One region of the Rhizobium sp. Root491 genome, then DNA from elsewhere that is predicted to be linked to it. Evidence: riboswitches for the same ligand, from Rfam matches in the RefSeq annotation. Region 1 holds a riboswitch; the other holds the start of a gene.
What was found. A riboswitch is a leader RNA that binds a small molecule or an ion and turns the genes downstream of it on or off. The one in region 1 is predicted to bind S-adenosylmethionine.

Region 1 (7,305 bases):
ACATCAATCACCTGGACGCGCAACTAGCCGAACCACGGCTCCTGCGGTTGACACCGCTGAATGGTAAGCCAGTGCTGCTGATCGTGCCGGAACTGGCAAGAATGGAATTGCTGAAAGGCATCCTCGATCAGCGTCCGTATCTTCTTGAAGAACTTGCCGTGACCACGCCACAGGCCATGCGCAGCGCGATCTGGAAGGCGGGCGAAGCACGCCGCTGCCGAGACACGCGACATCAGCTTTTCAACGCGGCGCCACAGCATTCCGCAAGGATCACGCTGCATGGCGAGCAGGGTTTTGTCAGCGGCATTTTCGTTACCCTGCTCGTTCTGTCGCTACTGTTTTATACGCAGGCGGCCCTGGCCTATATTCACGTCACCCTCACGATGCTTTATCTCTCCACCTTGCTTTTCAGGTTGTTTGCACTCGTCCATACGCCAAAAGGAAACGATCCGAAAAACGTCATACCACTCCAGCAGGACGGAGAGCTGCCGGTCTACACTATTCTTATGCCGCTTTATCGCGAAGAGGCGGTCGTTGAGCAGCTCATTCATGCGCTGGAGCGGCTGGACTGGCCCAAATCCCGGCTCGATATCAAGCTCGTCTGCGAGGCAGACGACGTAGCGACGATCGAGGCCATCCAGCGGATAAATCCCGGTCCGCATATCGAGATCGTCAGGGTGCCGCCATCCATGCCACGCACGAAGCCCAAGGCCCTGACCTATGCGCTTTCCGGCGCGCGTGGCACTTTCGTTGCCGTTTACGACGCCGAGGACCGGCCGCATCCGCTGCAATTGCGCGAGGCCTATGCCGCCTTCCGCGACCAGCCGGACGAGGTGGCCTGTGTGCAGGCGCCGCTTATTATCAGCAATGCCAGTTCCTCCTGGCTCAGCGCCTGTTTCGCACTGGAATATTCCGGCCTTTTCCGCTGCATGTTGCCCGTTCTTGCAGCGTGCAGGTTACCGCTGCCGCTTGGTGGCACCTCCAACCATTTCCGCACCGCCGTTTTACGCCGGGTGGGAGGATGGGACCCCTATAATGTGACGGAAGATGCCGATATGGGCCTCCGGCTGCACAGGCTGGGTTATCGCTGTGGTGTCATCCGGCGGCAGACACTGGAGGATGCTCCAACCTCCCTTTCCGTCTGGCTGAACCAGCGCGCGCGTTGGTACAAGGGCTGGCTGCAAAGCTGGCTGGTCATGACCCGCTCGCCCTTCACGACCGCGCACCGCATGGGATGGATCGCCTATATCGTCTTTCAGCTGCTGATTGGCGGCATGCTTCTGTCGTCGCTGGCCCATCCCTTGCTGTTTGTTTCCTTCGCCTTCATGGCCATAGCAATCCGGGAAAACGGCGCGGATATGCTGCTTTCCTGGCAGGGCATTCTGTTTTTCATCGATACGCTGAATATTTTCGGAAGCTACGCCATCTTCGTACTGATGGGCAGAAACAGGATGATAGCTCATGAGAAACAACAGGTCGGACGGCGCTGGTTGGCGATCCCGCTTTACTGGCTGATGCTGTCACTCGCCGCATGGCGCGCCGTGGTGGAATTGAAAACCAAGCCGTTCGTCTGGAACAAGACGCCGCATATGCCGGTCATCAGGAACAAGGCCTGACGACCAGATTTTATAAACGAATTCCGGTTCCGTCAGCGCCGCCACTGCGGATATGGCACAAACCAAAAAGCCTTGCCGATCGAGGCTTCTCCATCGGCAAGCTTTATCGCTTCGCAAAAGATCGGCCGAGCAGCTCTATTTGGTAACGAGCTTGTTCTTGATGAGGCCGACAATGATCTGGACAATCAGGCCGCCGACGCCGCCGCCAACAAGCTGGCCGGCAAGAGCACCTATATCCATGCCGCCGGCGGCAGCAGTTCCCGCCGTCCCGAGCAGCGATCCGAGCACGGCTCCTCCGCCGATGCCGCCAATAGCGCCGGCAATCAGGTTGCCGAGCGCACCGAGATCGGAATCCTTGAGTATTTTTCCGCCGGCCGAACCACCAACCGCACCGCCGACAATTTGGGCCAATATCGAAGTAAGATCCATGTCATCCTCCTCACAGGTTTCCCCGACCATTCGGGGAAACAATGCTTCCCATTCATGTCTGTGCGGGCCGGAGAAAGCGGGCTTTGAGCCTTAGTCTTTCTCGCCGAAAAGTTTCCAGACCACGGCGCCGATTGCGCCGCCGAGGATCGGAGCGAGCCAGAACAGCCAGAGCTGTTGCAGCGCCCATCCACCAACAAACAACGCCTGTCCCGTCGAGCGGGCCGGATTGACGGATGTATTGGTGACCGGAATGGAGATCAGATGAATAAGTGTGAGAGCAAGGCCGATGGCGATCGGCGCAAAACCAGTGGGAACCCTGCCATGCGTCGATCCCAGAATGACGATCAGGAAAAATGCCGTCAAAATGACTTCGATCAGCAGCGCCGACACGAGCGAATATCCACCCGGTGAATGTTCCCCGTAACCATTTGCGGCAAAACCGCCAATATCGGCACCGGCTTTACCGGTAAGGATGACATAAAGCGCCCCCGCCGCGACGATCGCACCCAGAACCTGCGCCACTATGTAAGGAACGAGGTTCGATGCCGGAAATTTGCCAGCAACGGACAGACCGACGGAAACGGCTGGATTAAAATGACCGCCCGAAATACCCCCGACCGCATATGCCATGGTCAAAACCGTCAGACCGAAAGCGAAAGCGACACCGAGAAAGCCAATGCCGAGTTCAGGAAAAGCAGCGGCAAAAACCGCACTGCCGCAACCTCCGAACACGAGCCAGAAAGTGCCAAGAAATTCCGAAAGAAGCTTGCGACTCATAACACTCCCCCAATAATGTTACGACCGCATCAACTATTACGTGCAATTTAATTGTAGTCAAGCTAAATCGCATAGTCGCACGTTTGCCGCAGCGATGGCGGTGACATGCGCGCTTTTGGCTGGCCAGGAAGTTGTTTGGATTGCCTTGAAAATATGGAGCGGGTGAAGGGAATCGAACCCTCGTATTCAGCTTGGGAAGCTGCTGCTCTACCATTGAGCTACACCCGCGCCGCGCACAAGACATCGGACAGTTCTTATCGGGTGTCAAGCACCCGACAGGATCATTACTCCGCGCGGAAATGCTTGGAGAGCTTCAGGCCCTGTGCCTGATAGTTGGAGCCAAGGCCGCTGCCGTAGAGGCCATCAGGTTTTTGCAACATGTGCTCGTAAACCAGCCGGCCGACGATCTGGCCGTGTTCGAGGATGAATGGCACCTCGTGGCTGCGCACCTCGAGAACGGCGCGGCTGCCCGTGCCGCCCGCCTGCGCATGGCCGAAGCCTGGATCGAAGAAGCCCGCATAATGCACGCGGAACTCGCCCACCAAGGGATCGAAGGGCGTCATTTCGGCCGCATAAAGTGGCGGTACATGCACGGCTTCACGCGAAACGAGAATATAGAACTCATCCGGATCGAGGATCAGTTCGGCACGGCCGCGGGCGTATAGAGGTTCCCAGAAATCGAGAACATCGTGCTGAGCCTTCTTGTCGACATCTACCACCGCCGTGTGATGCTTGCCGCGATAACCGATCAGCCCTTTTTCACCAAAACCCTTTAGGTCGATGGAAAGCGCGATGCCGCCGCCGGTCACATTAGGGGTTTCGCTGGCGACCAGCATCTCCGTCTCGTGCAATTTCAGAAGCTCGGCCTCGTTGAGCAACGAGTGGCCGATGCGGAAACGGATTTGCGAGAGGCGCGAGCCACGGCGCACGACGACCGGGAAGGTGCGCGGGCTGATTTCCAGATAGAGCGGGCCGGCATAGCCCGCAGGTATCTTGTCGAATTCCTGCGCATTGTCGGTCATGACGCGGGTGAAGATATCAAGACGCCCAGTCGAGCTTTTCGGATTGGCCGAAGCCGACATATCCGCCGGCAGCTCCAGGCTCTCCATCAAGGGCACGATGTAGACGCAACCGGTTTCCAGCACCGCCCCCTCGCTCAGATCGACCTCGTGCAGGCTGAAGCGGTTGAGCTTGTCGATGACTCGGGTTCCGGGGCCGGGCATGAAACTGGCGCGCACGCGATAGGCTTTGGAGCCCAGTCGCAGATCGAGGCTGGCGGGTTGCACCTGATCGACATCGAGATCAGCCTCGCTTTTCAGCTTGCCGCCCGCAAACAGCGCCCTGATCGCGCCATCCGCCAAAATGCCCGTGGTTCTGGTCATGATCATCATTCCTTTTTACGGCGACAAAACCAAAAGGAAAGCATTGACGCAAGCCGGTAACGGCAGTATGGCAAGCTTATCCCGTGGTGATTTGGCCGGTCGGCTTGCAGCCACGTTAAACAAGTGGCTAAAAAGACCGGGTGCTAGGAACCGGTCTGCTTTTGCGACCGGTTTTTTTGTTTTGAGGTGATCACATGAGCAATAAATGGCGCCCGGCAACCCAGCTCGTTCACGGTGGTACGCTACGCTCACCCTATGGTGAAACGTCGGAAGCGATCTATCTGACCCAGGGTTTCGTTTACGAAAACTCCGAAGCCGCCGAAGCGCGCTTCAAGGGCGAAACGGATGGCTTCATCTATGCCCGCTATGCAAGCCCGACCAATGACATGTTCGAAAAGCGCATGTGCCTGCTGGAAGGTGCGGAAGACGCCCGTGCGCTTGCCTCCGGCATGGCCGCCGTGACAGCCGCCATCATGTGCCAGCTGCGTGCCGGCGATCACATCGTTGCTGCCCGCGCGCTTTTTGGCTCCTGCCGTTGGGTGGTAGAAACGCTTGCACCCAAATACGGCATCGAGTGCACGCTGATCGACGGACGCGATCTCAACAATTGGGAAAAGGCGATCCAGCCGAACACCAAGCTGTTTTTCCTCGAAAGCCCGACCAACCCGACGCTCGAAGTGGTGGATATTGCCGGTGTGGCGAAGCTCGCCAACCAGATCGGCGCGAAAGTGGTTGTCGACAATGTTTTCGCCACACCGCTTTTCCAGAAGCCACTCGAACTCGGCGCCCACATCGTCGTTTATTCGGCGACGAAGCATATTGACGGTCAGGGCCGTTGCCTTGGCGGCGTGATCCTTTCCGACAAGAAGTGGATTGAGGAAGAGCTGCAGGACTATTTCCGCCACACCGGCCCAGCCATGTCGCCGTTCAATGCCTGGACGCTGCTGAAGGGCATCGAAACCCTGCCGCTGCGTGTCAAGCAGCAGACGGCCAATGCCTCGAAGATCGCCGATTTCCTCGCCGACAGCGGCAAGGTTGCCAAAGTGATCTATCCCGGTCGCGCCGACCATCCGCAGGCAGACATCATCGCGCGGCAGATGTCGGGCGGCTCGACGCTCGTGGCTTTCGAACTGAAGGGTGGCAAGGAAGCGGCATTCGCACTGCAGAACGCGCTTGATATCGTGAAGATTTCCAACAATCTCGGCGATGCCAAGAGCCTCATTACCCACCCTGGCACCACGACGCACAAGAACCTGACCGACGAGGCGCGTGCCGAACTGGGTATTTCCGGCGGGACCTTGCGTCTTTCCTGCGGTATCGAAGATACGGACGATCTGCTGGAAGATCTGGCGAAGGGTCTTGCGGCCGTTTCAGTTTAAGGATTCAGTCGACATACCGCCATGGCCCGACTTCCCCGTCGGGCCATGGCACGCATCCCGCCTGGGTGAAAGCCCGCGTCGGGCAACCAATATTTACCTTTACCGTTATCCCTAACGGTGAAAAAACGGCGCAACAGAAGATGCACGTGGTCGTCAAGTCATTCATTTTCTTGACGATAGCCAGAACCTGTAGTGTAGGATGATGGCAGCAGGGAAAATATCGAGGTGTGGCGCGTATGTATCGTGCTCTGACAAGGGATATCGAGGTAACGGTCGATCCGTATTATCTCGAGGAGCAGTCCGACCCGGATGACGATCGTTATGTCTGGGGCTATAAAGTCGTGATCTCGAACAATTCCGATGTTCCGATAACACTCGTCAACCGCTATTGGCACATCACCGACCAGAACGGACAGGTGGATGAGGTCTACGGGCCGGGTGTCGTCGGCGAAAAACCGCATCTGAACCCCGGCGACAGTTACGAATATTCATCCGGCTGCCCGCTGGATACGCCGTCAGGCCTTATGTTTGGCCATTATGAAATGGAAACGGACAAAGGCGAGGTGTTCAACGTCACCATCCCCGCCTTTTCACTGGATTCACCCGGCCTGTTGCGGGTGCTGAACTGACAAAAAAGCCGCGCCATTCACAAGCGCGGCTCTCCTCGTCAGACGTTTTCAAACTCGCTGACATCGTAGCGATAGGTCGTGGAGCAGAACTCGCACGTCACGGCAATCGCACCGTCTTCCTCACTCGCCTTGATCTCTTCGGCGGTGAAACCGGACAGCACACCCTTGATCTTGTCACGTGAACAGCTGCAACGGTCGAAAATGACCTGCGGATCGTAGATGCGCACGCCGCTCTCGTGGAAAAGCCTGTAAAGCAGACGCTCCACTGGCACCTGCGGATCGGTCAGCTCGTCGGTATCCACCGTATTCAGCAGCGACACTGCCTCTGTCCAGGCATCGTCCTCGGCCACTTCATAATCGCCCTCGTCGCCGTCACCGCCATGGAGATCGCGCATGCGCAAACGCTCGGGCGCCTGCGGCAGGAACTGGGCAATCACGCCGCCTGCACGCCAGCTATGGCGCGGCTTGCCTTCGCCGTCACGGTCGAAGAACTGGGCAACGCCGAGGCGCACGCGGGTGGGAAGCTGTTCCGACTGACGGAAATAAACCCCGGCGATTTCTTCCAGCGAAGAACCGTCCAGCGGCACGATGCCCTGATAAGGCTGCATGCCGACGCCCTGATCGATGGTGAAGGCCAGAATGCCGGTTCCGAGCAGTTGTTCGGGCGAGGTTTGCCCCGCAGCAACAGCTTCCGCCAGCCGCTCCTCATCGAAACGGGCATAAGCGCGCATGCTCTCGGGCGCGGTGAAATCCGCCACCAGAAGGTCAACCGGGCCGTCGCCCTTCGTCTGCACGGTCAGCTTGCCGGAAAATTTCAGGGATGTGCCGATCAGCGCCGTCAGAACCGTTGCTTCCGCCAGCAGGCGGGCGACAATCTCGGGATATTCGTGACGTTCGAGGATGGCATTCAACAGCGGCCCGACCTGTACGGCGCGACCGCGCACGTCCAGACCTTCGACCTGAAAGGGCACAACCTTGTCGTCGCCAGCTAAATCGAGATTGTCCAGTTCAACCGTTACATCTGCCATGTCATAACTCCTTGGCGCAGCCGTTGCGCCGCTACCGTCCAAAAGTCCGGCTTTTAAAATGTACT
Region 2 (7,305 bases), on a different contig from region 1:
CGATCCCTATACGGGTGAGCAGAAGATGTCGAACACGGCGGGCGGCGCTGGTATCGGCGCTGTCGTCGGTGCTCTCGGTGGTCTGGCTGTCGGCGGTTCGCCGGTCGGTCGCCGCAACGCAGCCCTCATCGGCGCCGGCATCGGTGCACTCGCCGGTGGCGCAATCGGCAATTACATGGATGGTCAGGAATCCGAGCTTCGCGCCCAGCTTCAGGGCACTGGCGTTTCCGTTAGCCGCCGTGGCGACAGCATCGTTCTCAACATGCCGTCGAACATCACCTTCGCGACGGATCAGGATCAGGTCATCCCGCCCTTCTATCAGACACTCGATTCCGTCGCCATCGTGCTGAACAAGTTCAACCGCACGCTCATCGACATCAACGGCCATACCGACTCCACCGGCAGCCAGCAGCACAACCAGGCGCTTTCCGAGCGTCGTGCGGCGTCTGTTGCAAACTATCTCGGCGCACGCGGCGTCGACCAGCGCCGTATTTCGACGCTCGGCTTCGGCCCCTCGCAGCCGATCGCTTCGAACGCAACGCCGGATGGCCGCGCCCAGAACCGTCGCGTCGAAGTGCTGATTTCGCCGCTCAAGGGCTGATTGGCTGAAAAACGGTGAGCCGGGAAACCGGCTCAGCTTTTCCGTTCGGCGATGAATCTGGCGGCCGCGATGAGTATCGCGGCCTTTTCGCCGTAGGGGGCCAGAAGTTCGGAGGCTTCCGCCACCTGTTCCTGAAGCTTGAGGCGCGCCCAGTCTTCACCGCGTAGTGCCACCAGCGTTCCCTTGCCGCGTGCGGCATCCTTGCCGGTTGCCTTGCCCATGGTGGCGGCATCGGCGGTCAGATCCAGGAGATCGTCTGCAAGCTGGAAGGCAAGGCCGATCTTTTCACCGAAGAGGCGCAGTCTTTGTCTTTCGGAAACATCGCTGCCGGCGATGATCGCGCCTGCCTCGCAGGCGAAGCGAAGCAGCGCACCGGTTTTCATAGCCTGCAATGTAATAATGCCGGTCTCATCAGGTGCGTTCTTTTCCGCAGCCAGATCGAGCGCCTGACCGCCCGCCATGCCGCCGACGCCCGCGGCGCGGGCAAGGGAGAGAACGAGAGACGCCTTGCGGTCTGCCTGGAGAGGATTTTCGTCCGATGCGATAATGTCGAAAGCGAGTGTCAGCAGGCTGTCGCCTGCGAGAATGGCGGTCGCCTCGTCGAATTTGCGGTGCACTGTCGGCTGGCCGCGGCGCAGGTCGTCGTCATCCATCGCTGGCAGATCGTCGTGCACCAGCGAGTAACAATGCAGGCACTCCAGCGCGGCACCGACATGATGGGCTGCTTCGGCATTTCCGCCGAGCAAGGCCGTGCTTTCTATGACCAGGAAGGGCCGCAGGCGTTTGCCGCCGTTCAGCACACCATGACGCATGGCGTCGAGCAGGTTTTGCGGGCGCGTAATCTCATCCGCACGCGCCTCTGCGGAAAGCAGGCGACCAAGCAGGGATTCGGTCTGTGCCGCGTTATCGCGCAGCTTCGTTTCGAAATTCGTCATCTGAGCGTCCATGTCGCGCTCTTTGGCATGGCGCGCGGGGTCAGGCAACCTTTTCGTGATTCCTGAGGTCAACTGTTTGACCGGACTCGCCTTGAAGGCGGCAATGGAATATGAAAGGCTTCGATTGGTGCGGGGCTTTGACGAATATTGAGCAGTACGCCTGAAAGCGACGCAGATTACGCCGTGCTGGCGGAAGACCGGAGCAGTCCGAAGGTGGATTTTCGCACGTTGGCAAAGCGTATCATCATGACCTTGCTGGCGTTGCTGATCCTGCCCTATCTGCTGATCCCGGTTTATGCCCTGCCTTTCATGCGGCCGGTCTCGACGCTGATGCTTGCCGATCTGGTGACACTTCAGGGTTATGACCGGCGCTGGGTGCCGCTCGAGGATATTTCGCCGCGCCTTGTGCAATCCGTAATGATGTCCGAGGACGGACAATTCTGTTTCCACGGCGGCGTTGACTGGAACCAGATGCAGTCCGTGGTCAACAATGCGCTCGAAGGCGCGTCCACCCGTGGCGCCAGCACCATTCCCATGCAGACGGCCAAGAACCTGTTCCTCTGGAACGGCCGCTCGTTCTTGCGCAAGGGGCTGGAGTTGCCGCTGGCGATTGCTGCCGATTTCGTCTGGTCCAAAAAACGGATGATGGAGATTTATCTCAACGTTGCGGAATGGGGACCCGGCATTTACGGCATCGAGGCCGCAGCACAGCACCATTTCAAGGTACCGGCGGCAAAGCTCAGCTCCCGCCAGGCGGCACTGCTTGCCGTTTCTCTGCCCAATCCCATCGATCGCGTTGCCAGCAAGCCGGGGCGTGGTTTGCAACGGCTTGCCGGCCTTATCGAACGGCGTGCCCGGGCATCGGGCGGTTATGTGGGATGCGTGCTGGACTGAGCCCAGCCCGCCGCCTCAACCCTTCTTGAAAATATAGTCGGTTTCCTGACGCAGGGTCTCGCCGGGACGCAGGATCGCGTAGGGGAAATCGGGATGATTGACGGCATCAGGCCATATCTGCGTTTCCAGACAAAAACCGGCAAAGGGGCCATAATGGCGGCCATCGAGGCCTGGAACGGGAACATTCAGCTTGAAGGCTGAATAAAATTGCACGCCGGGTTCGGTGGTGTGAACCTCAAGGGCAATGTCGGAGGCGGGCGAATAGGCGCGGGCAACCTTGCGCTTGGCACGACGCTCGGGCGAAAGGCAGAAATTATGGTCGTAGAGCACCTGCTCGCCATCCTCCGTTCGCCGCATCGGCGTCGGGTGGCGCAGGTCGAAGACGGTGCCTTCGACGGAGCGGATTTCGCCTGTCGGGATCTGTTTGTCGTTGGTTGGCAGATAAAAGTCAGCGGCGATGCTGATCTCATGTCCAAGTGCGGTATCAGCACCGTCGAGGTTGAAATAGGAATGCTGGCAGATATTGGCGATGGTCGGTTGGTCGGTCACCGTTTCATAGACCACCGAAAGCACGCCGCCGTCGCGGATCGTATAGGTCGCGGTCACCGTGCAATTGCCGGGATAACCGGCGCGGCCGTCGGGATCGATGATCTGCAGAACCGCATGGCTTTCGCCGTGTTCCATCAGCATCCAGTTACGTTTGCCCATCCCGTCGCTGCCGCCATGCAGGTGGCTGACGCCTTTTTCGTTCAGTTCCAGCTGGTATTCGTGCCCGTCGATCGAGAATTTTCCGTCACCGATACGGTTGGCGTTGCGGCCGGGTGTGGCGCCGAAATAGGATGAATATTTGTAGTCCTCGAATGTATCGAAGCCGAGAACGAGCGGCGGCTGGTGCCCATCGAGGCGTAGGTCCTGAATGACGGCGCCCCAGGTGATAACCTTGGCCGTCAGCCCGCCCCTCGAGATGGTGACGCGCTCAACCTTTTCGCCGGTTGCCGTGAAACCGAAATTCTCCCGTGCCGCCGCGTCGCTCATTGCGTCATTCTCCCGATATCTTTGAATTGCCGGCGGACGTTGCGTCATTTTCCGGCAATTCGCAATCCCGCAATTTACGCCGCTAGTTTGCCGATTGCTTCGAGGTCATAAGGCGTCGTCTGATATATCTCGTTGATCCAGTTGCCGAAAAACAGATGGGCATGGCTGCGCCAGCGGTTGAGCGGGGCAAGCTCCGGATCATTGTGCGGAAAATAATCATGCGGCAGCTTGATTGGAACGCCCGAGTTCACATCGCGGAAATATTCATCCGAAAGCGAGGTTGAATCATATTCGACGTGGTTGAACATATAGAGGCGGTTGCCCTCTTTTTCATGCACCAGACATACGCCCATTTCCTCTGACTCCATCAGGATTTCGAGTTCCGGGTGTTTTTCGATGTCGGCGCGGCGCACTTCCGTCCAGCGTGAGACCGGAACCTGAAAGTCGTCGGAAAAACCGTTGAGATATATCGACGAGGGGCAGAGATTGCGGTGACGATAGACGCCGAAAGCCTTTTCCTTCAGTTCGTATTTCGGCACACCATGGAAATGGTAGATGGCGGCCATCGCGCCCCAGCAGACGTTCAGCGTCGAATGGACGTTGGTTCGCGTCCAGTCGAAAATCTTTTGCATCTCGTTCCAGTAGGTCACGTCTTCATAATCAAGCATCTCGATGGGCGCGCCTGTGATGATGAAACCGTCGAACTTGCGGTGGCGCACTTCCTCCCATGTCTCATAGAAGGACAGAAGGTGCTCTTCCGGCGTATTCTTGGCACGATGGCCGCCAATGCGGATCAGCGAAAACTCCACCTGCAGCGGCGATGCGCCGACGAGGCGCGCCATCTGCACTTCCGTCTTGATCTTGTTCGGCATGAGATTGAGAAGCCCGATCTGGAGCGGGCGGATATCCTGCCGGATGGCCGCCGTTTCTGTCATGACCCGCACGCCCTCATGAACGAGGGTGTCGAAGGCGGGAAGCGTATCGGGAATCTTGATCGGCATGTCGAACTCTCTTTTCGGATGACGTAAAGAACGTTGCGAAAACAAAAAAACCGGCAGCGAAATCGCAGCCGGTCCCAGGAAATTACCCTTTTCCTCGACCCTTTAGCGACTTCTTTAAAGTGGCTGCAAGCCGGTCGGCAAATCACCACTGAGGCGTTTCATAATCCCGAAGCCGACGAAAATCAATATCGGCTGATTTCATCGGGTTTCTGCCTTTCCATTTTTGCCTGAGGTGCGATAAGGCAGGGCATGGATAGAGAACGCTTCACCATTCTGCTTGGCGGCGATGTCACCGTTACCGACCGCCTCAAAGCGGCGGTTGAGGGTAGCCGTGTGATTGCGGCCGATGGCGGCATGCGCCATGCCGCACCGCTCGGGCTCACACCCGAGCTCTGGGTGGGGGATTTCGATTCCACCGACAAGGACCTGCTGGACGCCTGGCCCGATGTGGTGCGACAGCCCTATCCCGCTGCAAAGGCTGTGACCGATGGCGAAATTGCGGTGTCGGAGGCACTTGCCCGCGGCGCGCGTTCTCTGGTGCTTGCCGGCGCGCTTGGTGGAGCGAGAAGCGACCACGCACTTCAGCACCTTCTTTACGCCGTGGCGCTTACTGAGCGTGGTCTCAACGTTACGCTGACCTCCGGCGAAGAGGAGGCCCGCCCGCTGCTGGCAGGGTCGTTCGATCTTGATCTGCCTCCCGGTGCGCTGTTTTCCGTTGCCGGGTTTACCGACCTTGTGGGGCTCGATATCGGCAATGTGCGTTATCCTCTCAAGGATTTCCCGCTTGCTTTCGGCTCTTCCCGCACTATTTCCAATGTCGCGAATGGCGGCCCCGTGCATTTCTCGCTGAAAAGCGGAAAAGCCATCGTGCTCGCCCGCCCTTATGATCTGACCGGAGCCTGACGCCTTGGCACCCCCAATTTTGAAACTCGATGACATCAAGCTGACCTTCGGCGTGACCCCGCTGCTCGACGGCGCCAATCTTCAGGTGGAGCCGGGCGACCGCATCTGCCTTGTCGGACGCAACGGTTCGGGCAAGTCGACCCTGATGAAGATCGCCGCCGGTCTGGTCGAGGCGCAGTCGGGCGAGGTTTTCCGTCACCCCTCCGCCACCATCCGTTATCTGGAACAGGCGCCGGATTTTGCCGGTTACGACACCGTGCAGGCCTATGCCGAGGCGGGGCTGGGACCTGGCGACGATCCCTATCGCGTTACCTATATTCTCGAGCATCTGGGCCTGACGGGACAGGAACATCCGGATAGCCTGTCCGGCGGCGAAGCGCGGCGTGCGGCCCTTGCCCGCGTCATGGCGCCTGAACCCGATATTCTGATGCTGGACGAGCCGACCAACCATCTGGACCTGCCCACCATCGAATGGCTTGAAGGCGAGTTGCAGCAGACGCGTAGCGCGCTGGTGCTGATCTCGCACGACAGGCGTTTTCTGGAAAAGGTTTCGACCTCGACCGTGTGGCTGGATCGCGGCCAGTCCCGCCGTCTCAATCGCGGTTTTGCGCATTTCGAGGAATGGCGCGACAAGGTGCTGGAAGAGGAAGAGCTGGAGCAGCACAAGCTCGGCAAGGCCATCGAGCGTGAAGAACACTGGATGCGTTACGGCGTGACCGCGAGACGCAAGCGCAACATGCGCCGCGTGGGCGAGCTTCAGGCAATGCGTGCGGACTATCGCGGCCACAAGGGACCGCAGGGCAGCGTGCAGGCGACGGCTGCGGAGGTGCGGGAATCCGGCAAACTGGTCATCGAGGCAGACGCAATCACCAAGTCTTACGGCGAGCGCGTGATCATCGCGCCGTTTTCGCTGCGGGTGCATCGCGGTGATTGCATCGGTCTCGTCGGGCCGAACGGTGCCGGCAAGACAACGCTTTTGAAGATGCTGACCGGCCAGCTTCAGCCCGATAGCGGCACGGTAAAGCTCGGCACCAATCTGGAAATCGCGACGCTTGACCAGAAGCGTGAAGATCTCAATCCAAACGATACGCTCGCTCATTACCTCACCGACGGTCGCGGCGACAATTTGCTGGTCAATGGCGAGTTGAAACATGTGACGGGTTACATGAAGGACTTCCTGTTCCAGCCGGAACAGGCCCGCACGCCCATCCGCAACCTCTCCGGTGGTGAGCGCGCCCGTCTTATTCTTGCGCGCATTCTGGCGCGGCCTACCAACCTGCTGATCCTTGACGAGCCGACCAACGATCTCGATATCGAAACGCTCGATCTGTTGCAGGAGATCGTTGCGGGGTTTTCCGGCACGGTCATTCTCGTCAGCCACGACCGCGACTTCCTCGACCGTACCGTCACCTCCACAATTGCGCCCGCCAATCCGGACCAGCCGGACGGACGCTGGATCGAATATGCCGGCGGCTATTCGGACATGATGGCGCAACGCAAGGGTGCTGCGGAAGAAAAGCGCAAGGCGGAGAAGCAGGAAAAGGCAAAGACCGCCCCTTCCGCCTCCGCGTCGCAGGACCCCTCAAAGGCCAAGGGCAAGCTTTCCTTCAAGCAAAAATTTGCGCTCGAAAACCTTCCAAAGGAGATGGAGAAGGCGCAGGGCGAAATCGCCAAGCGTGAGCAGCGCATGGCCGATCCCAATCTGTTCACCAAGGACCCGGCTACCTTCAATACGCTGGCGCAGGAAATGACGAAGCTGCGCGAAAAGCTCGAAGCCATGGAAGAGGAATGGCTGGAGTTGGAGATGCTGCGCGAGGAAATTGAAGGGTGACTGGGTCGCGATTTCTTGACTGAGGTCTCATCCACCTTTGACAGGGAGGCGGAATTGCCGTTTCCTGTGCGGGTTCGGAGGAGTTCAGAAAATGCGCATGATCTT

Region 2: it holds a riboswitch for S-adenosylmethionine, as region 1 does, so the genes downstream of both, metA (homoserine O-acetyltransferase MetA) here and ASD46_RS04970 (O-succinylhomoserine sulfhydrylase) in region 1, are expected to answer to the same signal.

What each region holds. Positions count from the first base shown of each region.
Region 1 is NZ_LMFF01000001.1:995,890-1,003,194, forward strand. Features, by position in the region: gene ASD46_RS04945 (glycosyltransferase family 2 protein) at 1-1,616, shown strand, start outside; gene ASD46_RS04950 (hypothetical protein) at 1,752-2,045, opposite strand; gene aqpZ (aquaporin Z) at 2,136-2,822, opposite strand; tRNA gene ASD46_RS04960 (tRNA-Gly) at 2,977-3,050, opposite strand; gene ASD46_RS04965 (2'-deoxycytidine 5'-triphosphate deaminase) at 3,107-4,204, opposite strand; SAM riboswitch at 4,278-4,356, shown strand; gene ASD46_RS04970 (O-succinylhomoserine sulfhydrylase) at 4,399-5,583, shown strand; gene apaG (Co2+/Mg2+ efflux protein ApaG) at 5,820-6,212, shown strand; gene ASD46_RS04980 (Hsp33 family molecular chaperone) at 6,251-7,240, opposite strand.
Region 2 is NZ_LMFF01000014.1:182,360-189,664, reverse strand. Features, by position in the region: gene ASD46_RS15855 (OmpA family protein) at 1-601, shown strand, start outside; gene ASD46_RS15850 (polyprenyl synthetase family protein) at 634-1,548, opposite strand; gene mtgA (monofunctional biosynthetic peptidoglycan transglycosylase) at 1,684-2,430, shown strand; gene ASD46_RS15840 (aldose epimerase family protein) at 2,446-3,465, opposite strand; gene metA (homoserine O-acetyltransferase MetA) at 3,540-4,466, opposite strand; SAM riboswitch at 4,549-4,625, opposite strand; gene ASD46_RS15830 (thiamine diphosphokinase) at 4,716-5,369, shown strand; gene ASD46_RS15825 (ABC-F family ATP-binding cassette domain-containing protein) at 5,374-7,200, shown strand; gene ASD46_RS15820 (VOC family protein) at 7,292-7,305, shown strand, end outside.